DNA from 3 places in the Bacillus sp. N12A5 genome. Region 1 is predicted to be linked to each of the others. Evidence: riboswitches for the same ligand, from Rfam matches in the RefSeq annotation. Region 1 holds a riboswitch; each other region holds the start of a gene.
What was found. Region 1 has a riboswitch for S-adenosylmethionine ahead of MOC09_RS03625 (2-hydroxyacid dehydrogenase). Riboswitches for the same ligand answer to the same signal wherever they lie in the genome.

Region 1 (10,907 bases):
TGCACGAGAAAAGCATGTGCAGGTTCCCGAAGAACTTTCCATTACGGGCTTTGATAATACACTGTTATCAAAAAGCAGTGATCCTCCTTTGACAACAGTTGAAGTCCCTGTCCAAAGTATGTGTTCACAGGCAGTGGATTTACTGATCGGGGAGATAGAAGGTAAAGCTTCAGAAAAACAAAAAATTTTAGTATTGCCGAAATTAATTGTCCGAAAATCCACGAGCTGTCTTCGCTGAAGCTTTGAATTATGTTCTATTTATTTAGCAGCTGGTTTATGAACCGCTGCTTTTTTGCTGTTGGCCAAAAGAAAATCGAAAAAACGAAAAGTCAAAGCTGTTCGGGTTCAGCTTATTTTTTTGCCAAAAATATTTACAAAATATACTGAATATTATACAATTAGCTAGCAATTAAAGAAAGCGCTTTCGATTTGTTATTGCACGGTCTGTTAGTAAAGTCTAACCAAACATTTAAAGATTATAATATAAAGCGCTTTATATTATGGGTGCTGCAATGATGAATAATAACTTATACAAACCGCTGCTGTTAAAACAAAGGAAAATGGATGTTGTTTTAAACCAATATGTGATCCTCCTAAAAGAAAGCGCTTTATTTAAATGGTTTATCAATTAAAAATTTGATTAGAGGTGTTGGGAATGAGTATTCACATTGCTGGTGCGCCTTGCTGCTGGGGTGTAGATGATCCGAAAAATCCATTTCTTCCGCCATGGGAGAGAGTGCTGCAGGAGGCATCACAAGCCGGTTATAAAGGGATCGAGCTGGGTCCGTACGGCTATATTCCGATGGACGTCGAACGAGTACGAGCGGAGCTTTTTAAAAACAATTTGTCCATTATTGCCGGTACCATTTTTGATGATTTAGTAACGTCGTCTAATTTAGAACATTTGCTGCAGCAGGCAGACGATATATGTTCTCTCATGACAACACTCCCTTTCTCTTTGCAGGAAAAAAAGGGGGGCTTTACACCGCCTTATTTGGTCCTGATTGACTGGGGTCATGACGAAAGAGATTATAAGGCGGGGCATCCTGATCAAGCGAAACGGTTATCTAAAAAGGATTGGGACTGCATGATGTCTCATATTCGGACAATCGCGGTTCGGGCGTGGGAGCGGTATGGCGTGCGGGCCGTCATCCATCCTCATGCAGGGGGATATATTGAATTTGAGGATGAGATTCAGCAATTACTAAAGGATATACCATATGATATTGCGGGGCTTTGTCTTGATACAGGTCATTTATATTATTCAAAGATGGATCCGGAACAATGGCTGCGGGACTATGCAGACCGTGTCGACTATATCCATTTTAAAGACATTGATGAACATGTTTATCAACAAGTAATGGGTGAGCATATCCGCTTTTTTGATGCTTGCGCAAAAGGAGTCATGTGTCCGATCGGACAAGGAATTATTGATTATGAAGCGATTTACAAGTTGCTAAAAGACATTCACTATCACGGCTACATTACGATCGAACAGGAACGTGATCCGAGAAACTCTGATACTAGTTTAAGAGATGTCAGCCAGAGCATTGCTTATTTAAAAAAACTTGGTTATTAGCAGGGGGGAACCAGGGTGATTAATGGTGAAAAAATGGTAGAAAGACCGATACGCTGGGCAATGGTAGGAGGCGGCCGGGGAAGTCAGATTGGATACATTCATCGTTCGGCGGCATTGCGTGATCATCACTTCCAATTGGTTGCAGGCGCATTTGATATCATACCGGAACGGGGAAAGGAGTTCGGTATGAACTTGCATGTTTCTCCGGAACGCTGTTATACAGATTACCGGAAAATGTTTGAAGGAGAAGCAAAACGTGAAGACGGCATTGAGGCTGTGTCTATTGCAACTCCCAATGGCACACATTATGAAATCTGCAAAGCAGCTCTGATGGCGGGGTTACATGTCGTATGCGAAAAACCTCTTTGTTTTACGGTCGAAGAAGCAAAAGAACTAGAATGTCTTGCAAAGAAAAACAACCGAGTCGTCGGTATTACATATGGCTACTCGGGGCATCAAATGATAGAACAGGCACGCCAGATGATCGCTAACGGTGAATTAGGGGACATTCGCATGATTCACATGCAATTTGCACACGGATTCCACTCTGATCAGGTGGAATTGCAAAACGTTAGCACGAAATGGCGTGTAGACCCGAAGTTCGCAGTCCTAGCTATGTACTAGGTGACTTAGGCACTCATCCACTATTTTTATCTGAAGTGATGCTGCCGAAACTGAAAATAAAAAAATTATTGTGTACAAAGCAAAGCTTTGTAAAAAGCAGAGCACCACTTGAGGACAATGCTTATACGATTATGGAGTATGATAATGGCGCGGTCGGCATGGTGTGGTCTTCTTGTGTAAATGCCGGATCAATGCATGGCCAGAAAATTCGTGTGATCGGTTCCAAAGCAAGTATTGAATGGTGGGATGAACAGCCCAACCAGCTGCGTTTTGAAATACAGGGAAAACCTGTACAGATTTTAGAGCGCGGAATGGGGTATTTATATCCGGAAGCATTACAAGATGACCGGATTGGAGGCGGGCATCCAGAAGGTTTGTTTGAAGCGTGGTCAAATCTTTATTCACGGTTTGCCGTAGCAATGGAGGCTGCAGATCAAGGGAAAGAATTGAATGACATGTGGTATCCAGGAATTGAAGCAGGTGTGGAAGGAGTACGCTGGGTGGAAAACTGCGTTCGATCCGCGGATAAAGGCGCAGTATGGGTGGACTATCAATAACATCAAGATCATAATGTTTGTCAATCAGCAGGTATTAGTGTGGAAAGAGATGTGGTTTTGATCAGTATTACCGCTTATGGGTAATGTTTTAGTGATGGTGACTCTATACAACTGAAACTGTGGGAGCGAGTGATGATCTCGCTCTCCCAGATTTTATTCACCCTGGTGTTTCTCAACTAAAGTGAATGTCCATTCTTTTAAGAGATGTTTCTGCACATACTTTTTCCCGTTTATCTCAATGTAAGGCAGGTCTGTCATGTCTCCGGCTAACTGTTTTGCCTCAGTTGCAGTTATTCCTAAAAAATGTCCGATGTAAAAGTAAATATCTCGTTCTTTTATAAGCAAGGTATCACTTTTTTCAACTGCTTTTGGATGGTTCATTTGCTTTAAGCCTTCACCGATAAAATAGCCAGCCAAAGCAATACCGATTCCTAAAAAAACGTCCATATGCATGCCTCCATTATGTCGATGTTATGTTATACGGGCTTGGCATACCCCGGGTTTCAATATCACCAAAAAAAACCGCCAGAATGTGCTCTGGCGGTTTTTCGCTCATGCTTTTTCAATCTGCACGCGGCCTGAAAAAAAGGTAGCGCCGCCGCCCATATCGGATAAGCGATCCGGGGTAAGTGCGTTTACAAGCTGTTTTTTTCCTGGTTCATCCGCCCATAATCCTTGACTGACGACAACACCGGGCAGCACTTGTTCCCCGACTGCAGCGGTCAGCTCGCATTCTCCGCGGCTGTTCCAAATTCGTACAGGATCCCCATCAGCGATTCCATGTTCATCAGCATCTTTTGTATTGATAAAGAGTTTTGGCGTCTTTTCAAGCTTGATGTGTTTTTCATTGTTCGAAAACGTTGAGTTTAAGAAATTATGGTTTGGCGCCGGAACATACATAAACGGATGTTCATTATCGGATACAAGAGGCGTATATGTCGGTAAAGCCGGGAAGCCGTCTTGTTTCATTTTTTCTGAATATAATTCTATTTTTCCGCTTGGTGTCGGGAGTTTGCCTGGAAACAGCGGCTTTTCGCGTTTCGCTTTCATAAATGAGTGTTTAGAAAGTGAATCGTAATCAATCTCCGCTAAATACGGATTATCAGGATGGTCAAGTGCCTGGCGGATTAATTCTTCATCTGAATCTTTGAGCTCCTGGTCTGTGAATCCCATTGCTTCAGCCAGAAGACGGAATACCTCAGTGTTAGACTTGCTTTCTCCGTATCTCTCAATCACCGGCTGCTGAAGCTGAATGTAATGGTGCCAGTAGGAGGTATAAAAATCAGTATTTTCAAAAGCGGATGTTGCAGGCAGTACAATGTCCGCATATGCAGCCGTTTCCGTTAAAAACAAATCATGAACCACAGTAAACAGGTCTTTCCGCAGCAAGCCCTGTCTGACCTTGTTCGCTTCTGGCGCGACGACGGCCGGGTTCGTTCCGTAAATAAATAGAGAGCGAATAGGCGGATCTGTTTCCAAAAGCACCTTGCCAAGCTGATTCATATTAAACGATCTCGGTGTGCGCCCTTTCAGTAAGTCAGGGCGCTGCAACGCATTTGTGTTATATTCTAAAATTCCGCTGTTATGCTTGATTGCGCCGCCTCCTGTGTGCAGCCATTGGCCAGTGATCGCCGGAAGACAGGCAATCGTCCTTACAATCATCCCGCCGTTATCGTGATGCTGGGGTCCGTTTCCGATTCTGATAAAAGAAGGGGAGGTTTCCCCGTACATTCTTGCCAGCTGGTAAATATCTTCGGTGCTGACACCGGTGATCAGTGATACCTTTTCCGGATCATACTGTTTCACGTGTTCACGGAGCTCTTCATAGCCAACCGTGTATTCAGACAGAAATGCTTCATTATGAAGGTTTTCTTTAAATAAAATGTGCATGATGCCAAGAGCAAGTGCGCTGTCAGTTCCCGGCTTTATTGGAATAAACCAATCTGCGAGACGCCCTGTCTGATTTTTATGCACATCAATCACAACAATTTTGGCACCTTGTTTTCGTGCTTTTTGAGCGATTGTAATCTGATGCATGTTTGTGCTGACCGCGTTGATACCCCAAAAAATAAATAGTTTCGTATGAATGGTTTCCTCAGGATCAATCCCCGCACTTATACCCATTGTATATTTATAGCCCTCAGATCCCGCTTTGCTGCAAATCGTCCGTTCAAGCTGGCTTGAACCCATTCGGTAAAAGAAACGGCGGTCCATACCTTCCGCTGTTAATTTCCCCATATTTCCGTAAAAGCTGTACGGAAGTATGCTTTCAGCTCCCTCTTCATCAATCAGCTGCTTCCAGCGGGAGGTAATGGTATCAATTGCCTCTTCCCAAGAAATTGGTTCAAATATCGCCTGGCCTTTCGCACCTGTCCGTTTAAGCGGTGTAGTCAGCCGCTTTTTATCATAGATGCGCTCCGTCATGTTCCTGACTTTGTTGCAGATGTTTCCGGCCGTGACAGGATGATCGGGATCGCCTTGCACTTTTACAATTTTTCCGTCTTTTTTATGTATTAACAATCCGCACTGATCCGGGCAGTCCAGCGAGCAAACGGATTTGAGAATGCCGTTCTGTTGTGTGGCAAAAGATTTCATGTGGCCCTGTTCCTCTCTCTAGTTAGATATTTTGTAAGAATTATAACACTTCCGATGATAACGTCAATTCTGAAAAAAAGAGATTGACATCAATCTGAGACTTCTTTATGATAAACGTATTCTTTATTCCGAAAATTACATACTCAACATTTTCTATCCAGAGAGGTGGAGGGACTGGCCCTATGAAACCTCGGCAACATTATTGTGCCAATTCCAGCAAGCGACAGCTTGAAAGATAGGAAAGCAAGGTTTATACCGGCGTCTGCCTGTAACAGAGCGCGCCTATATATGAATCTCTTTCCATCTTCGGAAAGAGATTTTTTTATGAAAAAATACGATGAAAAGGATGTTTTGCACCATGACGGTTTTGGTTACAGCACCGTACAACGAAGAAGGACGCAAAGAGCTTAAAAACTTGTTTGGCTCGGTTGCTTACCACTCCTGGAAGGAACAAGGCCGGGCATACCGGGAAAAAGAAATGATTCAGCTATTAAAAGAAACAAATGCGATAGGTTTGATTACAGAGCTTGATCAAGTTACAGACAGCGTATTTACATCTGTTCCAGATCTTTCATTTGTGGGCGTCTGCAGGGGAATGCCCTCCAATGTGGATGTGGCAGCAGCGTCAAAAAGGGGCATACCCGTTTTCTATACACCCGGGCGAAATGCACAAGCCGTGGCTGAAATGTTTATCGGGAATATGATTTCCTTTCTCCGCCATACCAGCACTTCAAATCAATGGCTGAAGGATGGGAAGTGGGACAGCGATTACTTGCAGGCTTATGTCAAATTTAAAGGAAACGAATTATCGGGAAAAACAGTCGGCATGGTTGGGTTTGGAGCAGTTGGGCAAAGGATTGCAAAACTCCTGACTGCGTTTGACTGTCAAATAAAGTATTACGATCCATACGTACAAGACGATCATCCGCTGTATCAAAAAGTATCTCTTAAAACGGTTTTTTCGGACAGTGATATCGTTTCTATCCATCTGCCTCGTACCGAGGAAACGCTTGGACTTATAGATCGGGCGTATTTTGATCTGATGAAAGAGAGTGCGATTTTCGTCAATACTTCAAGAGCGGTGGTAGTAAACCGTGAAGACCTTTTATCTGTATTAAAAAAACATAAAATCAGAGGGGCGATTTTAGACGTTTTTTATCACGAACCTCCAGAGGAATCGGATTACGAATTGATCTCATTGCCTAATGTTCTGGCAACACCGCATCTCGCTGGCGCAACCTTTGAAGTGGAGGATCATCATGTGGCGATCCTGAATGAAGCCCTCAAAAAGTGGAAGGATGAAAAAACTCTTAATATTCCGACATTGTATAACAAGGTCGAACTGAAAACAGGGGTATAAGAAAGGAGGCCGACAGAATGAAGAAACAAAAAGGCTATCTCGTATTTGATATCGGCACAGGGAATGCGAGAGTAGCAGTCGTGAGTGTGTCGGGCCGTGTTCAAACGGTTGAACGGGAGGACATTGTATATTCCACCGAGACACTTTACCCGGACAGCCGTTATTTTTCTCCTCAGGTGCTGTGGAAGCAAGTCATGAGATTGGCAAAACGTGCGCTTTCCCGTTCGAGTGATATTGACATCATTGGTTTGACATCGACGAGTCAAAGACAGGGAATTGTTCTGATCGATCAAAACGGCGAAGCTTTTCTCGGATTGCCGAACATTGATAACCGCGGGCGTGAGTGGGAGGGGAGCATACCCAATCAGCAGGAGATATACAGCCGCACAGGCCGCCTGCCAACCGCACTTTTTTCTGCGCTTAAGCTTTATGGTTTAAAACAGCGCCAGCCGTCTTTGTGGGAAAAAACGGCAAGTTTTACAAGCATCAGTGATTGGGTGACGTACCAGCTGAGCGGGAAATTGACATATGAACCATCACAGGCAACCGAAACCCTGCTGTTTGACGTAAAGCAAAACACTTGGTCAGAAGAGATGTGCGGCATTTTCGGCTTCTCCTCATCTATTCTTCCGCCTCTTGTAAGAGCGGGAACAGCGACTGGAACGATCACAAATGAGAATGCGTCCAAATTAGGGCTATCTATACATGCAAAGGTGGTAGCAGGGGGCGGGGATACACAGCTGGCTGTGAAAAGTACCGGCGCTGTGCTTGAGGACATTGTCATCGTATCAGGGACAACAACGCCAATCACCAAAGTTACTGCTGAGCATGACGATCTAAAATATAAAGCTTGGCTGAACTGCCATACAGATCAAGGACAGTGGCTTGTAGAAACGAATCCTGGCATTACCGGCCTGAATTATCAAAAATTAAAACAGATTTTTTACCCGAATGAAACGTACGATGTGATGGAGGAAGAGATGTCTGCACTTGCTAAAGAAGACAATGCATGTGTGGCGGCTCTCGGATCTTATTTGTCGGAAGAAAAGAATGCGTTAACCAGAGGCGGTTTTCTTTTTGATGCCCCGCTATCAGCGCATTTAAAGAGAGCACATTTTGTACGTGCGGCGCTGCAAGAGATCGCATTTTCAATCAAATGGAACTTTGACATATTAACAGAGGTTACTCCGTATGAACGTGACTATGTTTGGGTGTGCGGAGGAGGCTTTCAAAGCAAAACTCTCACTCAATATATTGCTGACCTTCTTCAGAAAAAAATCTATGTTCATGAGGGATTTCATCAGGCATCTGTCGTTGGTGCTGCTGTCATTTGCAATGAGACCTTTCAATTGACGGAAGAGATGTCAGCAAATGTCCGGGTGATAGAACCCCAAGACAGCCAGATTGAACCGGGCTTATATGAGGAATGGAAGCAAACGCAGCGCTTTTTCTCAAGTTCAGAAAGCAAAGTGCTAATATAAGGCGGCATATACTGCTGTTTTGAGGAATTATCTAATTTTCAGCTTTAACAAGGTAATACGGTAATGAATATAAGCATCTAAGGAGGAGACAGAAATGTTAGATAAAATCGGTATACCGAAGCGGCTTGCCTGGGGGTTTATAGGGGTTGTTTTGTTTATGATGGGAGACGGGCTTGAACAAGGCTGGCTCAGTCCTTTCTTGATCGAAAACGGGCTTACCGTTCAGCAATCCGCTTCCATTTTTAGTATATACGGGATATCCTTGGCTATAGCTTCCTGGTTTTCGGGTGTATGTCTGGAAGCATTTGGCGCAAAACGGACGATGTTTATGGGGCTGTTGTTTTATGTGATCGGTACAGCTGCCTTTATCGTATTTGGATTTGAACAGCTAAACCTTCCTGTAATGTATGTGACTTACTTCGTAAAAGGTTTAGGCTACCCGCTTTTTGCATACTCTTTCTTGACATGGGTCATTTACAGAACACCGCAAAACAAGCTAAGCACGGCTGTCGGCTGGTTTTGGATTGCATATTGCCTGGGCATGTTTGTGTTCGGTGCTTGGTACTCAAGCTACGCGATCAAAGCGTTCGGTTATTTGAACACGCTTTGGAGCTCTATTTTCTGGGTATGTCTTGGTGCATTTTTCGCATTGTTTATCAATAAAGACCGTTTTGAAAAGAAGAAAGAAAAAAGATCAGAAACAGCCGAGGAGCTTTTAAAAGGGGTTACGATTCTATTTACAAATCCGCGCGTGCTTACAGGCGGAATCATCAGAATTATCAACAGCATTGGTACATATGGTTTCCCAGTCTTTTTGCCGATGCACATGGCTCAGCATGGAATTTCAACCAATGTGTGGCTGCAGATTTGGGGAACGATTTTTCTGGGGAACATTGTGTTCAACCTCATCTTTGGCATTGTCGGCGATAAGTTCGGCTGGAAAAATACCGTTATTTGGTTCGGCGGAGTCGGCTGCGGCATTTTCACCGTCCTATTATATTATGCACCTGTTTTCTCCGGCGGAAGTTTAGCGGTTGTCAGCGTGATCGGCTTTATTTGGGGAGGTTTGCTGGCAGGCTATGTGCCGATTGGTGCAATTGTGCCGACGGTGGCCGGAAAAGACAAAGGAGCGGCCATGTCTGTATTGAATTTGGCTGCAGGTTTATCAGCGTTTGTCGGCCCTGCGCTCGCTTGGCTGTTCATCGGTCTCATCGGGGCGCAAGGTGTTGTCTGGATCTTTGCGATCCTTTATCTTGCGAGTGCGGTCATGACAAAATGCATTCATATACCTGAGGAAAAAGCAGTACAGGAGGAAACGACTCCTCAATATGCATCTTAATCAGGAAGCGTCCTGTTTCAGGGCGCTTTTTATGATTTATTTAGTAATGTAAGGGTTCCCATGATTGTAACAGCATTTACCAATATGCATCTTTGTAAGTTATATAAGTATAAGAGGTGAAAATCTTGCAGGAAGTGGTCAAGAATCAAGACGCCATGTCTGGTGCAGATCATGAATAGGACATTTTAAAGGGAAGGGCATATACGTGCACAGACAAGAAAATACCGTTATTCTCTTGATTTTAAAGTAGAGTACACATTTGTATCATAAGGGACTCCATTTTGATACATGTAGTGTCTTAAGACTCCTTCTTTTTGAAATCCCATTTTTACGAGCAGGCGATTTGATGCTTCATTTTCGGTAAATACGACTGCGCCGATACGTGTCAGTCCAAGGGCAGAAAATCCGTAGGATACGGCCTTTGAAATGGCTTCTGATGCAAATCCGTTTCGCCAATGCGCCGGGATGATTTCATAACCGATCTCTGCACGCCTATGCTTGTGGGCCAAAGCATGAAAGCCAATCGTTCCAATCAATTCTTTAGTGTCTCTTCTCTCAATTCCCCACCGTATACCCCTTTTTTCTTGATAAAGGGCGGCAAACGTTTGAGCCATTAAAATGGCTTGTTCTTTAGATTCCATGCTTTCAATTCCGTAATAGCGGGTCACCTCAGGGTTGGAAAAACAAGCAAAAATGGCTTCTGCATCTTGATCTCTGATTTGTCTAAGTGTAAGCCGATCCGTTTCTAATACAGGAAACATTTCACCACTCCCAGTTTGCGTTTTCGTTTATCATATCTCCTTTATTTCTTCTTTTCTATAGTGAAATCAAACCTGAGGAAGCAAAGGCACGAATTTGTTTTTCTAGCTGCTCTTTGTTTTTGTTGAATTGTTTTAAACGATGGCCGTTTGCGCCTGATGGGTGGGGAAAGCCGCGAAGGCAGAAAAACTTCTGGAGACTGTGCTCGCTGATCAGTGCTTCACATACTGTTTCGGCTGCTTTTCCAAGCGGAATGAGAAGAGCCGGCCTGGTCATGTTATTAAGCTCCGCAGGGAAGTTGTCAAAAGCATAGGTGCTTAGGATAGGAGAGCGAGAAATAGCCGGTCTGTATCCGGTATAGTTTTTTAGCTGAATGAAGGCAGGATATTTGATAACGGAAGTGGTATGAAGCATATGACGCAAGTCTCCAAAAAGCTGTGAGGCGCATTGAATGCCTAAAGCCTGCGGCAGCCCGCATAAATTCAGCATGTTGATCAGGTTATCCCTCATTGAACCGGAAAGACCCGCTGCTTTTTTCGTGTCTACTGCCATTTGCTCAAGAGACCGGCCGCGCCGCAGGCTTTCTACGGCGGTTTCGTATGCTGTTTTCATT
Region 2 (10,907 bases), on a different contig from region 1:
CAAGCGCCATCAGAAAAGCGGAACGGACCGCCCTGGCAATGGAATCGAAGGGGTTTACAGGAAGCAGGAATCGGACATATTATCGAACGCTGTCCGTAAATCGCCGCGACTGGCTGTTCTTTTGTCTCGTTCTCTTCTTGTTCGCAGGATCTTTTCTTGTATCCTTATGTTTTGCCTCATAAAAAGCCGCTATCGACGATAGCGGCTTTTTATATTATTGATGATAGTTTAATGCCTGGGCAAGATTGGTTTTAATCGTTATATTCGAAAAATCAATTCCAAGCTGTACAGCTGTTTGAGCGATTTCAGGCCTGATTCCTGACAGAGTTGACCGGACACCGATTAAATTGAGTGCCTCAATCAATTTAAAGATTTGGTGCGCCACCATTGTATCAACCACCACAACGCCTGACAGATCGATTAACAGATGCTCTACGCGTCTTTTGGCACAAGCATGAAGCGTGTTTTCCAGAATAAACTTGGCCCGTTCAGTATCAATGTCACCTACAAGCGGCAGCAGAGCTGTTGATTTGCTCAGGGTAATGACAGGCGAGCTTAATTCCAATATCATTTCTCTCTGGGCGTTTAATTGCTGTTTGGCATTCGTTTCAGCATGATCAACGAATGTATAAATCGTAAAATCAAAGACTTTTACAATCAAATCAGCCCATTTCTGTTTCTCTCCCGGTTCAAATGCCGATTCATTTTCTTCTGCGAACTTCTCAAGATACTTCGTGTATAATCTTCGGTTTCTCATAAACTCCCGAATGACGTACTGAACCGGCGTGTCGAGATGCTTTTGGTCGTTTGTCAGCTCAATGATCCACTCTTGAAATTCTTCGAGAAATTGTTTTTCCGGTAAAACATACATGTAATTCAGATGCCGATAAAATTCTCTGTCCTGCTCTTTCAATTCTTCCGTTACAGATGCATTATGTAGAGCGTAAAGCGAGTTCGGATCGCTTTCCTCCATCGTTTCAATCCATTCCTCGGCCATTTGATCAACATGTTCTGAAAAAAATGCGTATAATTTTTCATTCAGTTTCATCACACTGCTCCTTTCCCCAACACTATTATAACTTGACTGATAGCTGAATCCCAGTCATACACGCTGAAGCCATCCAATATTTTGAAAATAACTAATTCTTTGGGGTGTATCCTATTTTTTCAAAATGCTTCAAATGGCTCTGTCCGAGCGGTTGCTTTTTTCATATAATATGAGGCAACACCCTTGAATCCACTTGAAAGCATAAAAAAGGAGGGCTTTTTTATGAATGGTGAAATCCGCTTGATCCCGTATGTGACGAATGAGCAGATCATGGATGTAAACGAGCTTCCTGAGGGCATTAAAGTGATTAAGGCGCCAGAATTGTGGGCAAAAGGGGTAAAAGGCAAAAACGTAACAATTGCAGTATTGGACACTGGCTGCGATACAAGCCATCCTGATTTAAAAAACCAAATCATCGGCGGAAAGAACTTCACAGATGATGACGGCGGCAAGGAAGATGCGATTTCCGACTACAACGGACACGGCACACACGTCGCCGGAACAATTGCCGCTAATGATTCAAATGGCGGCATTGCTGGAGTCGCTCCTGAGGCAAGCCTATTGATTGTGAAGGTTCTAGGCGGCGCAAACGGCAGCGGACAATACGAATGGATTATTAACGGCATTAACTACGCTGTGGAACAGAAAGTCGATATCATCTCAATGTCCCTTGGCGGACCAAGCGATGTTCCGGAGCTTGAAGAAGCCGTGAAAAACGCCGTCAAAAACGGAGTGCTTGTCGTTTGCGCGGCGGGAAATGAAGGTGACGGCGACGAACGAACAGAAGAGCTTTCCTACCCCGCGGCTTATAATGAAGTGATCGCGGTTGGTTCTGTTTCCGTAGCTCGAGAATCGTCAGAATTTTCTAACGCCAATAAAGAAATCGATCTTGTGGCACCGGGAGAAAATATATTATCCACCCTCCCTAACAAGAAATACGGCAAGCTCACCGGGACTTCAATGGCTGCCCCTCACGTCAGCGGAGCGCTCGCTTTAATTAAAAGCTTTGAAGAAGAATCATTTCAAAGAAAGCTTTCTGAACCTGAGGTTTATGCACAGCTGGTTCGCAGGACACTCCCGCTTGATATCGCAAAAACGCTGGCAGGCAATGGATTCCTGTATTTAACTGCTCCTGATGAGCTGGCAGAAAAAGCAGAGCAATCACATTTGATGACACTATAAATTTATTTTTCTCATATAATAAATGCCGTAATTTGTAAATAAAATTTCAAATTCTATGTTGACAGCGAATTTGAATTGCTGTTAAGATTACCAACAAATGATTCAACTTTTCAAAAAATTAATAACATTTTCTCTTATCGAGAGTTGGGCGAGGGATTGGCCTTTTGACCCCAACAGCAACCGACCGTAATTCCATTGTGAAATGGGGCGCACTGCTTTTCGCGCCGAGACTGATGTCTCATAAGGCACGGTGCTAATTCCATCAGATTGTGTCTGAGAGATGAGAGAGGCAGTGTTTTACGCAGAAAAGCCTCTTTCTCTCATGGGAAAGAGGCTTTTTGTTTGTGAGGAAACCTCTTAGCAGCCTGTATCCGCGGGTTAACTTAGAGTGTTTTACATATAAAGGAGGAGAAACAATGACAACCATCAAAACATCGAATTTAGGATTTCCGAGAATCGGACTGAACAGAGAATGGAAAAAAGCACTTGAAGCGTATTGGAAAGGCAGCACTGATAAAGATACGTTTTTAAAGCAAATGGATGACCTATTTTTATCCGCAGTAAAAACACAAATTGACCAGCAGATTGATGTTGTGCCTGTTTCTGATTTCACACAGTATGACCATGTACTCGACACAGCGGTCAGCTTTAACTGGATTCCGAAACGATTCAGACATTTGACTGACGCTACCGATACATACTTCGCTATCGCCCGCGGAATAAAAGACGCTGTATCAAGTGAAATGACAAAATGGTTTAATACAAATTACCATTACATCGTTCCGGAATATGACGAGAGCATTGAGTTCAGCCTGACAAGAAACAAACAGCTCGAAGATTATCGCCGAATCAAACAGGCATACGGCGTTGAAACAAAGCCTGTGATTATCGGCCCATATACGTTCGTTACGCTTGCTAAAGGCTATGAACCGTCAGAAGCTAAAGCAATCCAAAAACGCCTTGTGCCGTTATATGTACAGCTTTTGAAAGAGCTTGAAGAAGAAGGCGTAAAATGGGTTCAAATCGATGAGCCGGCACTCGTTACCGCCTCTTGCGAAGATGTTCGCGGCGCAAAAGAATTATTTGAAAGCATTACAAGTGAGCTTTCCTCTTTGAATGTGCTTTTACAGACGTATTTTGATTCTGTTGATGCCTATGAAGAGCTGATCTCTTACCCGGTTCAGGGAATCGGCCTTGATTTCGTTCACGACAAAGGCAGAAACCTGGAACAGCTGAAAACACACGGCTTTCCGACAGACAAAGTACTGGCAGCCGGCGTGATCGACGGACGCAACATTTGGAAAGCAGACCTTGAAGAACGTCTCGATGCCATTCTAGATATTCTCAGCTATGCAAACGTTGATGAACTGTGGATTCAGCCTTCAAGCAGTCTGCTGCATGTTCCGGTAGCAAAACATCCTGACGAGCATTTGGAAAAGGATCTGCTGAACGGATTATCCTACGCAAAAGAAAAGCTGGCCGAGCTGACAGCTTTGAAAGAAGGGTTAGTATCAGGAAAAGCGGCGATCAGCGAACAAATCCAGCAGGCAAAAGCTGATATTCAGGCGCTTAAACTGTTTGCAACAGGCACGAATTCTGAACAAAAGAAAGAGCTTGAGCAATTAACAGATAATGACTTCAAGCGTCCGATACCGTTTGAAGAACGTTTAGCTCTGCAAAATGAATCTCTCGGCCTCCCGCTTTTGCCGACGACTACGATCGGAAGCTTCCCGCAGTCTGCTGAAGTGCGGAGCGCACGCCAAAAATGGCGGAAAAATGAATGGTCTGATGAACAGTATCAAAACTTTATCAATGCGGAAACCAAAAGGTGGATTGATATTCAGGAAGAATTGGAACTTGATGTCCTTGTTCACGGTGAGTTTGAACGGACAGACATGGTCGAATACTTCGGTGAAAAGCTGGCCGGCTTTGCCTTCACAAAATATGCTTGGGTTCAATCATACGGCTCACGCTGTGTTCGGCCGCCAGTCATTTACGGAGATGTTGAATTTATTGAACCGATGACAGTGAAAGACACGGTATATGCACAGTCCCTGACATCCAAGCATGTGAAAGGAATGCTGACAGGTCCGGTTACAATTTTAAACTGGTCTTTCCCTCGAAACGATATTTCGAGAAAAGAAATCGCCTTCCAAATCGGGCTTGCCCTTCGGAAAGAAGTAAAAGCGCTTGAAGACGCAGGCATTCAAATCATCCAAGTCGATGAACCAGCACTGCGCGAAGGCCTTCCATTAAAAACCCGCGATTGGGATGAATATTTGACTTGGGCGGCAGAAGCATTCAGATTAACCACTTCTTCCGTGAAAAACGAGACACAAATTCATACGCATATGTGCTACAGCAACTTCGAAGACATTGTCGATACGATCAATGATCTGGATGCGGATGTCATTACGATCGAGCACAGCAGAAGCCACGGAGGATTTTTAGATTACTTAAAAGAGCATCCGTATCTCAAAGGCCTTGGCCTTGGTGTGTATGACATTCACAGCCCTCGGGTGCCGTCAACTGAAGAAATGTACAACATTATCGTTGATGCGCTTGCCGTCTGTCCGACTGACCGCTTCTGGGTAAATCCAGACTGCGGATTGAAAACAAGACAGCAGGAAGAAACGGTTGCCGCATTGAAAAACATGGTGGAAGCTGCAAAACAAGCAAGAGCTCAGCAGACACAGCTTGTATAAAATAGAAACCATCTGTCTTTGGCAGATGGTTTTTTCTATTAGAAAGCGGAAATCGGTTTCCGATGCTTCCCGTCCCCTTCTTTTACTATTTTGGCTGTTCCATTTCATCAAATTCCACAAGGCTCAATGATGTATCATGTATGTAAGCAGAATTCCATATGTCGTTAACGCGTCTCCCCTTTATGATATTTAACAGCATTAATATAAAGACAGAATGGGTAACCAAGAGAACATTACCGGAAGAATGGCTGTCTAAAATCGTTTGGAGAGCCAGCCTGACCCGTTTTTCAAAGTCAAAAAACGTTTCACATCCCTGCTGGCGATAAGCTTCGGGATAATGAAAATAAGCATGAAAAAGATCTGGTTCGTCCCTTTCAATATCCTCTTGTTTTTTCCCTTCCCATGAGCCCAGTGACATTTCTCTGAATATATGATCTATCACCAGCGGGGGCCTGCGCGATCCCAGTATGGTTTTTGCTGTCTCTTCTGTCCGCTTGCTCGGGCTGATGTAGACCTGATTCAATTCAATATCCTTCAGACGCTCCCCAAGAGCGCGGGCGTTGTACAGCCCAAGTTCTGTCAAATCAGAATCCAGCCAGCCCTGCATCCGTTTTTCTACGTTCCATTGGGTCTGTCCGTGTCTGGCAATATATAAATGCAGCATGTTTCCCCCTCCTCTTTTCTCCTCTTATCTTAGCAAATCCCCCAAATACTTTGTTTATTTTGCACTTTTTTGAGAATGTTCTTTGCCCCCTTTTTCGGCTATACTTATAACACTCAATTGACAGGAGGGTTTGGGATGAATCATGAAAAGTTCTTAAAACGGGCTGTCGACCTCGCTCGTGAAGGAGTGAATGCAGGAGTTGGCGGGCCTTTCGGGGCCCTTATTGTAAAAGACGGTTCTATTATTGCCGAGGGGCAGAACAACGTTACAACAAGCAATGATCCGACTGCCCATGCGGAAGTGACAGCTATTCGGAACGCCTGCCGGGCACTTGGCACCTATCAGCTTGATGATTGCATCTTATATACGAGCTGCGAGCCGTGCCCCATGTGTTTAGGCGCCATTTACTGGGCCCGGCCAAAAGCCGTTTACTATGCGGCAGAGCATTCCGACGCTGCCGAAGCGGGGTTTGATGATTCGTTCATTTATGAAGAAATTGATAAACCAGCTGAAGAAAGAACGATCCCCTTTTATCAAGTGACTTTGACAGAGCATTTATCCCCGTTTCAGGCATGGCGGGCTTTTGACAATAAAAAAGAATATTAAAGGATCAGGCATGCGCGGCCTGATCCTTTGTTAATTCGCTGAGAAGACGCTGTGCCCGCGGGCACTTCGGATTGGCCTTCAGCGCTTTTTGCAAATACAGCACAGCGGTCATATGCTGATGCGATTCAGCATGGCAGACACCGAGCCAGCAGCTTGATTTAAAATCGGCTGCTCCTTTTACCTCTACGTACTGATGATTTTCATTAGTGATTTGAAGGCAAGCCTCAAATGCCGTGATTGCTTCTCTTACTTTTTTAAGCTGATACTTGATGACCCCTTTGTAATAGTGGAGCGTGCAGTAATCGTGATAATGCCCGAGTGCTTCATTGATATCGTGTTCCGCTTCTTCGTACCGTTCTGCGTCTATTAATAATTTATACTTTAAATAATAGACATTAGGCGGCGGAATTTGCTTTTTTCTCTTACATTCATTGATATAATCCATTGCCAGGCTGAGGGCTTTATCATGTTTGTTTCCTCTGTCATATTCAGCTGCTTTCTGATAGACGAGAGACGGGTCAGTGCAGGATGCCAGCAATTCCGTATTCAAAAAGCTCATGTTGCGCTGATGCTTTTGCTGTGCCTCCTGCTCTAAATGGCCGTAATGGTGAATGATACATGGAAGCGTGAAAGAGCTGCTTGCCGCTTTTCCCTCAGGCCTTTCGCCAATACTTCCCGTAAACACTATGTTTTGCTGATTGCGGATCAGCCTGATCTGCCTTTGTTCAAACGCTTCATTTTCATTCCATTGCTTCCCGGTATAGTTCACGACCTTCACATAACCGAGAGACGGCAGGCTGTCTGTCAGCAGCGAAGGCAATAGGCTGCCCGTGTCCGGATCCAGCTCTTCATCGGCATCCAGGATCAATATCCACTCTCCCTTGGCATGCTGCAGGCTGGCATTTCTCGCCTGTGAAAAATCCTGTTCCCATTTATGGCGAAAAACTTGGGCATGAAAGCTTTTGCAAATGTCTTCCGTACGATCGTTTGATCCGGTATCAACCACAATAATTTCATCGGCAATATGCTGCACACTCTCTAAACAGCGGGCGATATGGCGTTCTTCATTTTTCACAATCATACAAACTGACAGCTTTGTTTTTTTCATGTGCTCACCTTTTCTCTAGACTGAATTCACCTATACTACATGTACCTATACTACATGTATTCATCCTTCGAAAAGATCATGCCCGCTCCTCATGCTTCCACACAAAAAAACATCCTGAGAATCTCAGGATGCCGATCGTTATTTTAATTCTAATTTTACATCAATATTTCCCCTGGTCGCCTTAGAATAAGGACAGAATTCATGAGCAGCCTCGACAAGCTCTTGTGCCTTTTCCCGATCTAAATCTTTCGTGTTCACAACCAGTGTGACGCCGATTTTAAACCCGCCGTCGCTCTCATCCTTCATAAGGCTGACCTGCCCTTCGATTTCGGAATCAATTTCGATATTTTGTTCTTTGGCCACGTGTTCGAGCGCGCCGCCGAAGCATGCAGCGTATCCTGCCGCAAAGAGCTGTTCCGGGTTTGTGCCGGTTTGTCCTTCTTTTTTGGCATTCGGCATGACAATATCAAAATCTAGAACACCGTCGTCTGAAGTAATATGTCCTGCCCGGCCGCCTCGCGCGGTTACTTTAGCTGTAAATAGTGCCATCATTTCCATCCTCCTTATATCGTATCTAGTTGTTATATTTCCCATTCTGTTCTTTTTAAACATGCTAAGTTTGCCGAGAATAGGAAAAGTGGTGTTTTTCAGATACAATAGAATGGAATGTCAGAAAGAGTTGGTGAACAAGATGGAAAATGAATTTGACCATATGAAATTGGAGAATCAGCTTTGTTTTTTGCTTTATGCGAGTTCGAGGGAAATGACAAAGCAATACAAGCCGCTGCTTGATAAGCTGAATGTGACGTATCCGCAATATTTGGCTTTGCTTTTGTTATGGGAACATGAAACGCTTACTGTCAAAAAAATGGGCGAGCTGCTGTATTTAGATTCAGGCACGCTCACTCCAATGCTAAAACGGATGGAACAGCAGGGGTTGATTACGAGAAAAAGATCTGAAGAGGATGAGCGGTCCGTGTTGATCAGCCTGACAGAGGACGGGGAATCATTAAGAGAAAAAGCTGCCGACATACCAGGAACGATCTTGGGGCTCTCCAAACAGTCCGGTGAAGACCTGAAACAGTTAAAATCCGCTCTCTTTACATTGCTGGAAACAATCCATCAAAAAAGTTGAGGATGCCTTATACGAGGCATCCTCTTTTCTTTTATTCAGCTACTTCAAGTGTCACATCGATATTTCCAGAGGTTGCTTTTGAATACGGGCAGACGCCGTGCGCTTTTTGCACAAGTGCCTGTAATTCTGACGCACTGACTCCTTTTCCTTTCACTTGCAGCGTCACCCCCAGTTTGTAGCCTTGATCTGCTTCGTCCTTTAACAGGCTGACATGCGCTGTAACCTCTGTCTCCACTTTCACCCGTTCTGTTCTTGCTACCAGCTGCAGTGCGCTGTCAAAGCAAGCTGCGTAACCCGCTGCAAACAGCTGCTCCGGATTTGTCGCTTTTTCTAGTTTCTTTGCTCTCGGTGTCCCCGGCATTGCGACATCGAGCTCGAGAACGCGGTCTGATGAAATGACCTTTCCTTCTCTTCCTCCTACCGCTGAAACAGATGCTGTAAATAATGGCTGACTCATTTTTCATTCCTCCAATATATTTTATACAATTAAATTGTAAACAATTAAATTTGCAGTGTCAATTTTTCAGCGCATAAAAAAGCTTATCCCTTTTAAGGGATAAGCTTTTGAATTGAACATCGCCACGTCGCCTATTCGCGGATTTGCCCAGTTCCTTTAATGATGTATTTTGTAGAAGTCAGTGCAGGAAGCCCCATCGGCCCTCTGGCATGAAGCTTTTGCGTACTGATGCCGATTTCAGCTCCGTAGCCGAATTCAAAACCGTCAGTAAAACGGGTTGACGCGTTATGATAAACCGCGGCAGCATCGACAGCCGTCTGGAAATAAGAGGCGTTATTGTCGTCTTCAGTTAAAATCGCTTCAGAATGATTGGTGCCGTATTGTTGGATATGCTTCACAGCTTCTTGAACGTTCTCAACTGTCTTTACGCTGAGGACAGGCGCTAAAAATTCAGTTTCCCAATCTTCTTTTGATGCTTGTTTGCTTGAAGGGTGAAGTTCACATACCAATTCATCACCGCGAATTTCAACTCCCGCTTTTTCCAGCTGAGCAAGCAATTCTTTCCCATGCTGCTCTGCCCACGCCTTGTGAATCAGCAATGATTCAATCGCGTTGCATACGGAAGGGCGCTGTGTTTTGGCATTTACAACTACTTTTTCTGCCATTTCCGGTTTGGCCGTTTCATCAATGAAAATGTGACAGTTTCCTGCGCCGGTTTCTAACACAGGCACTGTTGATTCTCTCACAACGAGGTCGATCAGCTTTTTGCCTCCGCGCGGGATTAATACGTCAAGACCGTCGTTCAGCGTAAAGAGTTCTTTTGCCGTTTCTCTGCTTGTATCCTCAATCAGCTGTACAGCGTTCACTGGAAGCGGTGACTGTTCAAGCGCTCTGTGAATAACACTGACGAGCGCTTTGTTGCTGTGAATGGCAGAAGAGCTCCCCCGCAGGACAACCGCGTTACCCGTCTTTAAGCAGAGGGTCGCAGCGTCGACTGTTACATTCGGCCTCGCTTCATAGATCATTCCGACAACACCGAGCGGAACGCGGATTTTTTCGATAAAAAGGCCGTTCTCCTTTTCAATCGTTTCAAGAGATTCACCGACCGGGTCTGCTAAATCAATTAAAAGCTCTACTGCATCCGCTATATCACGAATGCGTTTCTCATCCAGTGTCAGCCGATCAATGATATCAGGTGTTAAGCCATTGCTCTTACCGTTTTCAATATCTTTTGCATTTTCCATTAAGAGAAAATCCATTTCATTTCGGAGCCCGTTTGCAATGAGGCTCAGCGCCTCATTTTTTTCAGCCGTTGTTTTCATAATCAGTTCAGCTGCTGCTTCGTTTGCCAGCTTCGCTTTTACAGAAACTTCACTCATTTTTCCGCCTCCTAGTCTTTTAAATTGACCCAGTCATTCCTATGAATAACCTCAAACGTTTTTTCAAAATCAAGTTCATCACTTCGTTTGCCTTTAGCCTCCATAATCTCCTCGGAGGAGTAATGCGTCTGGCCTTTGCCGATTACGCCGCCCGGTCCCCTGACTTCCACGACGGCCCCTTTCGGAAAGCTCCCGTTCACACCTACAACGCCAGCCGGCAGCAGGCTGCTTCCCTTATGGATCATCGCCTCCTCGGCACCAGCATCAATGAGGATCTCTCCTGATATCGGCGAGTGGAACTGTATCCACTGTCTCGTGTTGTTGACCGAGGATAGTTCTTTGTCTCCGATATAAGTGCCGTCTCCCCTGCCGTCCAAAATGTCTGCCAGCTTTTGCTCTCCGCTACCTGTACCAATGAACACCTTCACTCCGAGAGACAGCGCAGTTTGTGCGGCTAACAGCTTTGATTTCATACCGCCGGTGCCGACCTTTGATCCGGCTGATCCTGCATATCCCAGCAATTCAGGCGTAATTTCCGGCAAATAATCAAAACGTTTCGCCTCAGGATTTTCATTCGGATTGGCATCATACAGTCCGTTGATGTCAGTGAGAATCATAAGCTG
Region 3 (10,907 bases), on a different contig from region 1:
GCCGGCAAGGATAAGATGATTCATGCGCTCCGTACGCTTAAGAGCTATTCTTCCCGCATTATGGAAGACGATCAGACAGCTGTTCAAACATTAAAGATTAACGGCAGGAAGCGATCTTCGCTTTTCTCTACTCACCCTGATTTAGATGAGCGAATCAGACGGTTAGAAGCTAAATAACAACATTCCTCTGAGACCATCCTCAGAGGTTTTTTTATTCCTTTGACTAAAACAATAAAAAATGAAGCAAGTTAAGAAAATGTTTCGTAAAAGCCTTTAAAAATGGGCCTAATATCTTTAGAATAATTACCGTACTTAAAAAGAGAGGCAGAAGGATTTTACATGAAATTTAAGCTTGGAAAATTGATACAGGCATTATCTCCAGCCCAGCTGATTGCATTATATTATTTTCTTGCAGTTACTGTGGCGGTTATATTGCTGAGTCTGCCGGCGGCGCATAAACCGGGGGCGGACTGGACGTTTATTGATGCGCTGTTTACGGCTGTCAGCTCAGTCAGCGTAACGGGGCTGACAGTAGTGGATACAGCTGATACATTCAGCACAATAGGCATTTTTATATTGGCATTTGTTCTGCAATTTGGCGGAATCGGGATTATGACGCTCGGAACGTTCATTTGGCTGATCATGGGAAAACGAATCGGGCTGAAAGAACGGAAACTGATTATGGTTGACCAAAACCAATCCCAGTTTTCAGGGATTGTCAATCTCATGAAGCAGGTTCTTTTTCTGATCTTGTGGATTGAATTTTTTGGCGGGCTCATACTCGGCACTTATTTCTTAACCTACTATGATTCCTATCAGGAGGCTTATTTACACGGATTTTTTGCCAGTATCAGCGCAACCACAAATGGCGGATTTGATATTACCGGTAATTCGATGATCCCTTTCCGCCACGATTATTTTGTGCAATTTATTACTATGCTTTTAATTGTATTTGGCGCAATTGGATTTCCCGTTCTTGTGGAAGTAAAGGATTTCTTGTTTTCAAAGCATCGAAGATACCCGTTTACACTCTTTACGAAAATCACAACGATTACGTTTGGCTCACTTGTCGTGTTTGGGGCTATCGGCATTTATATCCTGGAAGCAAACCACGCGTTTGCCGGAAAATCATGGCATGACATTTTGTTTCTGTCCCTTTTTCAATCAACGGCAACCCGAAGCGGGGGGCTGGCTACTATTGATATCAGCCAATTGTCCGATGCTACAATCTTTTTTATTTGCGCGCTGATGTTTATCGGAGCGTCGCCAAGCTCAGTGGGAGGAGGGATACGGACAACGACTTTCGCCCTGAACCTTCTTGCGCTGTTTCATTTTGCCCGCGGCAATAAAGCGGTAAAGGTATTCAAGCGGGAGCTTCATCCTGCTGATCTCATGAAGTCGCTCGTTGTCACAATGATGGCCATCCTGCTCGTTTTTGGCGCGACACTTATCCTGACCATTACAGAAAAGCATTCTCTGCCGGAGCTCTTGTTTGAAGTGTGTTCGGCATTCGGTACAACCGGCCTGTCACTTGGAATTACTGCTGATTTGAGTGACGTTGGAAAATGCGTTATTATGATTGTCATGTTTATCGGGCGAATCGGTATTCTGACCTTCTTGTATCTGATTGGAAGAAAAGAGATCGAAGCGAATTATCATTATCCGAAGGAAAGAGTGATTATCGGATAAAACGGCACCGCATGTTTTGCGGTGTTTTTTTGATTGCCAAAAAAAAGATGTGTGATGCTGTTTCAGTTGGAGAACCTAACATCAACAGGTGCAGTTAACGATTTTGCACCTTTTAATGAAGTAAAATGTCTGAAAAACGGGCGAGGGGGATTCGTATGAAGCGCAAAGCTGAAGTGAATGAAGCCATAAAAAATAACAATACACCTACCGAGAGCATGGACCCAAATTCATATAAGACACAGTACCATGACGATCCGAATTTTAGGGGTGCAAACCGCAATTCCAAACAGGGTCAGCAAGGAGGCATGTGATTTTGAAGAAAAACCGTCACAGCAGAGATATGCAAAATCATAAAAAGCCGATGAATAAGAAGGTGCTTGAAGAAGAATTCTCAAGTGAATTAGGGGATTACAATGCCGGGAAGATCATCGAAACACTGGAAATCACAAAGCCTAAAAAGAAAAAAGAGAAAAAGCAAAAATAAAAAAGACCTCTTAGGCGGTGTCCCGCTTAAGAGGTGCTTTTCTATTTTAAATAAGCATTTTTGCTGCTTCCCCTGACGAATTGCATAAAGCTGGTCATTCTCAGCTCAATGAAGGGCTGAGCAACTGTCTTCACAAAATTGCTGGAGAGAATAGACGTAAGGGCAGCGGTTAAAAGCAATAGAATGACGAGGTTCTGATAGTCAGTGAGCTGATCCTCAAGGCCAATCTGCCGCAGCGTTTTTATGATAAACCCATGGAGCAGATAGACGTAAAATGTCCGCGTGCCCCATTTAGTGAAGAAATAGCGTTTTTGCGGAACAAGTGCTAAAAAGCTGAAAGTGGCCGCAAAGGCGAGTACATACCAGCCGATTCTGATCAGGCCGCTTGCCACGGTCACGTCTCCGAATGAAGAATATGGTTTAGAACCGAACAAAAATGAATAGTCAAAATCGATGCCCCAGCAGATGACAAATACGGCGGCAAGCACTCCGGGGGCAATTTGTTTGCCTCGTTTCGATCTCAATAAATCAAAATGATGTTTATTCAAATAAAATCCGACAAGGAACATCGGCAAGAATACAAACGTTCGCGATAAACTCAGAGTGTTGCTGACAAAGTCAAGATAACCGATCAGCACGGCAATTCCGCAGCTGACAAACAGCGCCCATAGCTTAGGCAGCTTTGAAAAAGGATATAGCAGCAGGTTCCAAAAAAATAAACTGACGAGAAACCATAACGACCATTGCGGATCAATCGGATTCACATTTGCCATGCTTTCGTCTTGCATAATGTAATAAAAGACGGAATAGATGATTTGGAAAATCAAATACGGAATAATCAGCTTGACCGCCAGCTTTTTTACATACCCCGGGCGTTTAAAGCCTTTCGAGAAATAACCGGATACGAGAATAAAGGCAGGCATGTGGAATGTGTAAATGAACTTGTAGAGGTAGAGCATAAAGTTGTTATCATTAATAAAAGAACGAAGAATATGACCGAATACAACAAGGAATATCAATAAGAATTTTGCATTATCAAAATAACTGTCCCGCGATTTACTCATAGCATCACCTTCTCTTTAATCAGTCACTAAAAGATTATTCCCTGCTGGTACATATTTTAAAATAAAAGATGAAAAAGGAATCTAAAAAATCACTGATTGTTAGGACGATGTAAAGTGGCGGTAAGGATCGTAGAAATTGTCTTCATAATGTAATCACGCTGACATTTTCTGAAATTTATAGGGCAAATGAAGGAAGTTCCCGCATTTTGTAGAAATATTGAGGGATAGGTTTTGAAGAAGGAGTGTACACGCATGGAAACTCTTGATGTCCAGACAAACTCAGAGCTGCGGGAAGAATTGAAGCGTCTTAAAGAAGAAAATGCCCGGCTGAAAAAGGAATTGAATCAGCATCAAGTGATTGTTAACAATACGCTCGATGCTATTTTTATATGTGATAATGAAATGCGGATCGTTCAGGCGAATGAAGCGACAGAGAGGATGCTTCAAGTTGATTCGGAAGATTTGAAAAAGCGTTCCGTTTTGGATTTTTTGTTTTCTATCCCAAAGGATGAGTTGAATTTAGCCGTAAAGAAGTTTTTTAAGAAAGGGTTCTTATGGAAGGAGGTTCCAATCAGGCTTGATAGCGGAGCAACAAAATACATAGAGTTTCTGGCCAAACGAGGGATTGGCGAGGATTACTTTTTTGTTGTCATGAGAGACATATCTTCCAAGAAGATTTTAGAACGGGAATTTTCTATGAATGAACAGCTTTTTAAGGACTTGTTTGACAGAGCTGTTGATGGTATCGTCCTGTTTGATAAAGATGGCGGTTTTATTGATGCTAATTTGTCTTTTTGTAAAAGTTTTGAAATCAATCAAAATGAGCTGTCTCATTTGTCATTGTATGAATTCATAGACAGCGGCTCACGCAAAGATTTCGATAATGTCTGGAGGACGCTCAACCGCAAAGGAAAAGCGAAAGGAGAGCTGCCCGTCAAGCTTCGTTCAGGAGTCCAAAAGCTATTTGAATTCACGATTACATCAAACATCATCAGCGGTTTTTACATGTCCATTATGAGGGATATCACAGAGAAGCGGTCTATGGAACTGCAGCTCTTTAAAAGTGAGGAGCGCTTCAGAGAAATATTTGAAAATGCGATGGACGCCATTATCATTTGGTCGAATGATGGAAGAATCGTGAAGGCCAATCAGTCAGCCTGTAAAATCTTTGAGCTGCCGATGAATTTGCTGTTAAAAAGAAGACTGTGTGATTTTCTCGTTGACTCACAGCAGAAATACAGCATAACGAAAAGGAAATACGCAAAATACGGAGAGATCAGGGAAGAGCTGCTGTTTCAAATGGGGAACGGGCAGTTCAAGGAACTCGAATTTACTTCAAAGCGGACAATCCTTGAAAACCAGCACTTGACGATTTTAAGAAATGTCAGCGACAGAAAGCGGATGGAAAAGGAGCTTCGGGAAAGCGAGCTGAAATTCAGAAAGGTGTTCAATGGCTCAATGGACGGCAATGTATTGTTCGACAATCAATACCGAATCATCGACGCCAACCCGTTAGCAAGCAATATATTAGGCCTATCACACGAAGAGATTAAAAAGCACAGCCTGCTGGATATTATCTCATCATATGAAATAGAAAACCTTGCATCACCGGCGAGACAGATTAATTTTGATGAAATGGACAATGAAATTCCGTTCTTGCTGAGCAGCAATGACAACAGAAAACTGGAATTCTCATTTAAACGAAATATCATACAAAATATGAACCTGGCTATCTTTAAAGACGTAACCGAGCGAAAAGAACTGGAAGAGCGCCTGCGCAAGTCGGATACCCTTCATGTTGTCGGCGAACTCGCTGCCGGCATCGCTCATGAAATCAGAAATCCGATGACTGCTCTTAAAGGCTTCATTCAGCTCCTGAAAGGAAGTGTGGAGGGAGACTACGCCCTTTACTTCAACGTGATCACCTCAGAACTTAAGCGCATCGAATCCATCATCACCGAATTCTTGATTTTAGCCAAGCCCCAGGCCATTATGTATGAAGAAAAACATGTGACCCAAATCATGAGAGACACCATAGACCTTCTAAACGCGCAAGCCAATTTAAGCAACGTACAAATTTATCTTGATTTAATGGACGACATTCCCCCGATCTATTGTGAACCGAATCAGCTGAAACAGGTATTTATCAATATATTAAAAAATGCCATCGAAGTGATGCCTGACGGCGGAAACATTTTTGTGACGATAAGGACACTGGATCAAGATCATGTTCTCATTTCCTTAAAAGACGAGGGAATCGGAATGACAGAAGATAAATTAAAGCGCCTTGGTGAACCGTTTTATACGACAAAGGAACGGGGCACTGGACTTGGGCTTATGGTAAGCTATAAAATTATTGAAGAACATCAAGGCGAAATCATGGTCGAAAGTGAAGAAGGGAAGGGCACCGTTTTCCACCTTACGCTTCCCGTCAGACAGAATGCTGAAGAAAGAAGGATTGATGAATGAACTACTATACGACAGCGGAAACGCCGGTCGGGAAACTCATTATTGCTGAAGAAGGCGGCAAAATCACCCGTCTATTTCTCAGTCATGAAGATTGGATAGACTGGAAAGAAGCTGTTCAGAACACAGAGCACAAAGAAACGCCTTGTTTGGCAGAAGCGAAAAAACAGCTTCATGAATATTTTGCCGGCGAAAGGAAGACATTCTCACTGCCGCTGAGTCAAAAGGGCACTCCTTTTCAGCAAAAAGTGTGGGAGGCGCTGGCGATGATACCATACGGAGAATCCCGAAGCTATGGTGACATTGCCGCTGCGGTCGGCAGCCCGAAAGCGGTGCGCGCAGTCGGACAGGCTAACAAAAGGAATGACCTGCCGATTTTTGTCCCATGCCACAGAGTGATTGGCAAAAACAGCGCGTTAACAGGATACGCCGGGAGCAAAACTGATATCAAAGCATTTTTGCTGAACATCGAGCAAATTTCCTACAAAGAAAAATAAAACATATGGCACGTTCCCTTTTTTCACGGCCGACATATCATTTTATTAAGTGAAAAAAGTTGGTCTGATGAAAAAGGAGGACAAAGCAATTGAAGCCGAGCCGCTCTGAAAAAATTGCTGTTTTTGCCAAACTGTTTGTGAAACTGCATATCTTATCAAGCGCTCAAAAAGATGAAATCATCAATATTAATAAAAACAAACAAAAAAACCGCTGACTCGGCCCAAAATGAGCAAAGTCCAGCGGTTTTTTAGTGAACCTTTTCGCCTTTGAACAGCTGTTCAATTTCTTCTTCATAGGAACCGGTCATAATCCCTTTTTCTGTGATAATTCCTGAAATGAGATGATGCGGTGTAATGTCAAAAGCGGGATTAAAGACAGGCACATCGGTTGGAGCGGTGCGGACTCCGGAAATCTGCCTTACTTCCTCGGGATCCCGTTCCTCTATCGGGATATCATCGCCGCTTTTCACTTTCGTATCAAATGTAGATAATGGTGCGGCGACAAAAAACGGAATATCAAAGGCGTTTGCTAAAATCGCGAGACCGTATGTTCCGATTTTATTTGCCGTATCACCGTTCTTTGCAATTCGATCGGCTCCAACGATGACAGCGGAAATTTGTTTTTCCTTCATCGTATGGGCGGCCATGCTGTCTGTGATCAGAGTGACATCAATGCCTCCCTGCATCAGCTCCCACGCAGTAAGGCGTGAACCTTGAAGGACAGGCCTTGTTTCACAAGCATAAATATGCAGTCCCAAATCCTTTTGTTTGGCCAAGTAAAATGGAGCGAGTGCCGTACCGTAGCGGCTTGTCGCGATAGAGCCGGCATTGCAGATCGTCATAATCCGGTCGCCTTTTTTGAAAAGCTGCAGGGCATTTTGGCCGATCATCCGGCACGTTTCCTCATCCTCGACCTGTATCTGAATCGCTTCATGGACAAGATTTGTTTTTGCTTCATTTACGGAAATGGCGTTTTTGATCGAGTGACTCAATCTCTCAAGCGCCCATGATAAATTAATGGCCGTAGGCCGTGAGCTGTTTAAATACTGTTTGATGTCATCCAGTTTCTCGCGGAATTCCGTGACATCATCTGTTTCGATTTCTTTTGCAGCGAGCGCAAGCCCGAAGGCAGCCGTAATGCCGATGGCCGGAGCGCCTCTTACTTTTAGCGTGACAATGGCGTCATATACATCCTCTTTCGTCGTAAGCTCTAAATATTCCGTCACATCGGGAAGCTTTTGCTGATTTAAAATGGTAATCGCTGTTTCTTTCCATTCAACAGAACGCGGAACAGCAAATGAATGGGTCATGAATGGATCATTCCTTTACAAGTAACTTAAATAATTCAATAACTTCCGTTATCGTTTTGAATTCCGAACGTTTTTCGATAAAAGCTGTGCCTGTGTCCAGCGCCAGCCGTTTTCTGCTGATTCGTTTATCAAACGGCACGATCGCATCCAGATCAGCCACATGTGCCAGACCGATCGTGCGGCGTATCAGTTCGCAGCCGGCAAACCCGATCGCTTCTTCGAAAATATGAGTGAGCGTATCCGCAAGGTACCCGTCGATTTTGGCGTAAACATCCAGGCTGTCCTTCTCCCAGGCTTCACTGAACGTCTCTTTAAACGTTTCCCAAACCCGGCTGACATGTTCATATAACGGCTCTCTGTCATCGCCGTCACGGCTGAGAGCGTTCAAAAATAAGTTGGCGATAAATTGGCCTACATCGAAGCCGATCGGTCCGTAAAAAGCAAATTCAGGATCAATCACCTTTGTTTCATGTTCGCTGGCGAAAATGCTTCCTGTATGCAAATCACCATGAATCAGCGTTTCTGCAGACGTTAAAAATGACTTTTTCAGCTTTGCGGCTTCGATTTTGAGGGTGTCATTATTCCAAAGCTTTTCGACAAAGGGACGAAGCTCTTCTTCAAAATCATTTGTGTCATGGTCAAAGAAAGGGTCTGTAAAGACGAGCCTTTCCGTTATGTCGCACAGCTCCAGATTTGTAAACTGTTTAACAAGCTGTTTTTTCACCTTGGGTTCAAGCGCGTAGTCTGATGAATAGAAAAGTGTTTTTCCTAAAAATTCACCGATGTGCTGTGAAAGGTGCGGATAGGTTTCACCCTCAATAAGTCCTTTTCTTGCGATTTTCAGGTGAGAAAGATCCTCCATGACGGTAACCGCCATTTCCGTATCAGAATAAAACACTCTTGGAACCAGATGAGGGACATGCTCGCCCTGGCGGATGAGAGCGCTGCTTTCGATTCTTGCACGATCGATTGTCAGCGGCCAGCTTTCTCCGACCACTTTTGCATAAGGAACCGCCTGTTTAATGATCAGCGCTCTGTCATGTTCTTGGTCATGAATATGAAACACGTAATTTAGGTTGCCGTCGCCGATCTCCCGGCAGGTCAGCGTGCTCTTGCTTTGGAATAAGCCAAGCTTCACCGCCAGTGCCACAGCGGAGCTTTCATTTAACGTTTCGTATAAAGGTGTTTTCGTGACTGCCATCGTCATAACCTCCAATTATGTAATCTGTAAATATGTTTGCAGCTGAATGGCCGTAAAAAAGCCTCCTTCTCAGAGAGAAGGAGGCTAACATCTATGTCCGCCTCTCTTATCTCTCAGATCAGATCTGAATGGAATTAGCACCGTGCCTTAAGAGACCAGCGTCTCGGCGCGAAAAAGATGCGCCCCATTTCACAATGGAATTACGGTCGGTTGCTGTTGGGGTCAAAAGGCCAAATCCCTCGCCCAACTCTCGATAAGAGAATATATTCACTTGTTAAACAATTCTAATTTATCAGTTGATGAACATACTAACAGGTGTTTTAATAAGTTGTCAATATATTTTTTAATATAAATCTTTTCTGATATCATCAAAAACAGGGATGCTTTCCCGCACCTCGGCGCTTTCCTGAAGGTCAATTTCCGCTCTGACAATGCCTTCTTCCCGGCCGCCTTCAGCTAGTACACGCCCCCATGGATCAATAATCAGGCTGTGTCCGGCGAATTCATTATCCGGATTTGAACCGGTGCAATTGCAGGCTGCGATAAAGCATTGATTTTCAATGGCCCGCGCAATAAGCAGGCTTTTCCAATGATCAAGGCGGGGAAGAGGCCATTCCGCGGAAATAAACAGCACGTTGGCGCCCTTTGTCGTATGTTTTCTGATCCACTCTGGAAAACGGATATCGTAACAGATCAGTCCTGAGCTTTTGACGCCATCAAGCTCAAAATATCCGTCTTCGGAGCCGGCTGATAAATACACATGCTCATCCATCAGCTGAAAGAGATGGGCTTTTCTGTATTCTTTAATGATTTGTCCTTCCTTATCCGCAATGTACATTGTATTATAAACATCAGAACCCTTCCTGACAGCGACCGATCCTGCAACAATATGAACGCGATGTTTTTTTGCCGTTTTCTTCAGCCAGCTCTTAGCAGAACGCCCATCTTCATCAGCAAGCTCATCAAGGTTAGACAGGTCATATCCGGTCGTCCATAATTCAGGCAGAACAAGAACATCAGCATGTTTGCTTTCCTTTTCGATGAAAGATTCAGCCTTTTTTATATTTTCCGAAGGTTTACCATATGAAATATCAAACTGAAGACAAGATATCGTCCATTTCATCTTTTAACACCCCAAATTTTTCTTTACTTTTTTCATTTAACCATATATGATGATGGACTATCATTTCAAGATTTTTTTAGAAGGTGAGAATAGATGAAATTTGAACAGTCTCAGATATTGAAGGAATTGCCTAAACAATTCTTCGCTTCTCTGGTGCAGAAAGTGAACCGAAAGCTCGCAGAAGGACACGACGTCATCAATCTCGGACAGGGAAATCCGGATCAGCCGACTCCGGGACATATCGTCGAGGAAATGAAACGAGCCGTTGCTGATCCTGAAAATCATAAATATTCGTCTTTTCGCGGCTCATACAGACTGAAGTCAGCAGCGGCAGCATTTTATAAAAGAGAATACGGCATTGATCTTGACCCTGAAACTGAAGTCGCTGTTTTATTCGGCGGTAAAGCCGGTCTTGTCGAGCTCCCGCAATGCTTATTGAATCCCGGTGATACGATTTTAGTGCCGGATCCCGGCTATCCTGATTACTGGTCAGGTGTCACACTCGCGAAAGCGAAGATGGAGAGGATGCCGCTCGTAGAGGACAGGGCGTTTCTTCCTGATTACAGCAGCATCGGCGCTGAAGTGAGGGATCAGGCGAAACTGATGTATTTAAATTATCCGAATAATCCGACTGGAGCAGTTGCTACTTCTGATTTTTTTGAAGAAACCGTGCGTTTTGCGAAAGAAAACAGGATCTGTGTCGTTCACGATTTTGCTTATGGCGCTGTAGGATTTGACGGCTGCAAGCCTTTAAGTTTTTTGCAGGCTGAAGGTGCGAAGGATATCGGAATTGAAATATATACGCTGTCAAAAACATATAATATGGCAGGGTGGCGGGTCGGCTTTGCTGTCGGAAACGCTTCTGTCATTGAAGCGATCAATCTTTATCAAGACCATATGTTTGTCAGTCTTTTCAGAGCGACTCAGGAGGCTGCAGCGGCGGCACTGTTAGCTGATCAAACGTGTGTGGCGGAGCAAAATGCCCGTTATGAGAGCAGGCGAAGCGCTTGGATTGCAGCATGCCGGGAAATCGGCTGGGATGTAACAGCTCCGGCGGGTTCATTTTTTGCATG

Region 2: another riboswitch for S-adenosylmethionine. It lies ahead of metE (5-methyltetrahydropteroyltriglutamate--homocysteine S-methyltransferase); the one in region 1 lies ahead of MOC09_RS03625 (2-hydroxyacid dehydrogenase).
Region 3: another riboswitch for S-adenosylmethionine. It lies ahead of mtnK (S-methyl-5-thioribose kinase); the one in region 1 lies ahead of MOC09_RS03625 (2-hydroxyacid dehydrogenase).

What each region holds. Positions count from the first base shown of each region.
Region 1 is NZ_JALAMR010000003.1:75,190-86,096, forward strand. Features, by position in the region: gene MOC09_RS03600 (LacI family DNA-binding transcriptional regulator) at 1-238, shown strand, start outside; gene MOC09_RS03605 (sugar phosphate isomerase/epimerase family protein) at 656-1,579, shown strand; partial or broken gene MOC09_RS03610 (Gfo/Idh/MocA family protein) at 1,595-2,760, shown strand; gene MOC09_RS03615 (hypothetical protein) at 2,914-3,207, opposite strand; gene MOC09_RS03620 (molybdopterin oxidoreductase family protein) at 3,313-5,355, opposite strand; SAM riboswitch class I at 5,506-5,597, shown strand; gene MOC09_RS03625 (2-hydroxyacid dehydrogenase) at 5,693-6,715, shown strand; gene MOC09_RS03630 (FGGY family carbohydrate kinase) at 6,733-8,196, shown strand; gene MOC09_RS03635 (MFS transporter) at 8,291-9,535, shown strand; gene MOC09_RS03640 (GNAT family N-acetyltransferase) at 9,763-10,296, opposite strand; partial or broken gene MOC09_RS03645 (hypothetical protein) at 10,338-10,907, opposite strand, start outside.
Region 2 is NZ_JALAMR010000002.1:338,634-349,540, reverse strand. Features, by position in the region: gene thiX (HMP/thiamine ABC transporter permease ThiX) at 1-182, shown strand, start outside; gene rsbRB (RsbT co-antagonist RsbRB) at 215-1,048, opposite strand; gene isp (S8 family peptidase) at 1,271-2,230, shown strand; SAM riboswitch class I at 2,362-2,517, shown strand; gene metE (5-methyltetrahydropteroyltriglutamate--homocysteine S-methyltransferase) at 2,647-4,935, shown strand; partial or broken gene MOC09_RS02180 (histidine phosphatase family protein) at 4,974-5,599, opposite strand; gene MOC09_RS02175 (nucleoside deaminase) at 5,735-6,205, shown strand; gene MOC09_RS02170 (TPR domain-containing glycosyltransferase) at 6,210-7,313, opposite strand; gene MOC09_RS02165 (organic hydroperoxide resistance protein) at 7,452-7,862, opposite strand; gene MOC09_RS02160 (MarR family winged helix-turn-helix transcriptional regulator) at 8,005-8,448, shown strand; gene MOC09_RS02155 (organic hydroperoxide resistance protein) at 8,480-8,905, opposite strand; gene proA (glutamate-5-semialdehyde dehydrogenase) at 9,037-10,284, opposite strand; gene proB (glutamate 5-kinase) at 10,296-10,907, opposite strand, start outside.
Region 3 is NZ_JALAMR010000002.1:377,095-388,001, forward strand. Features, by position in the region: gene htpX (protease HtpX) at 1-177, shown strand, start outside; gene ktrD (Ktr system potassium transporter KtrD) at 340-1,689, shown strand; gene MOC09_RS02355 (hypothetical protein) at 1,845-2,000, shown strand; gene MOC09_RS02360 (hypothetical protein) at 2,003-2,173, shown strand; gene MOC09_RS02365 (acyltransferase family protein) at 2,215-3,237, opposite strand; gene kinE (sporulation two-component system sensor histidine kinase KinE) at 3,490-5,706, shown strand; gene MOC09_RS02375 (methylated-DNA--[protein]-cysteine S-methyltransferase) at 5,703-6,200, shown strand; gene MOC09_RS02380 (hypothetical protein) at 6,290-6,415, shown strand; gene mtnA (S-methyl-5-thioribose-1-phosphate isomerase) at 6,449-7,510, opposite strand; gene mtnK (S-methyl-5-thioribose kinase) at 7,518-8,711, opposite strand; SAM riboswitch class I at 8,815-8,971, opposite strand; gene MOC09_RS02395 (carbon-nitrogen family hydrolase) at 9,055-9,834, opposite strand; gene mtnE (methionine-glutamine aminotransferase) at 9,928-10,907, shown strand, end outside.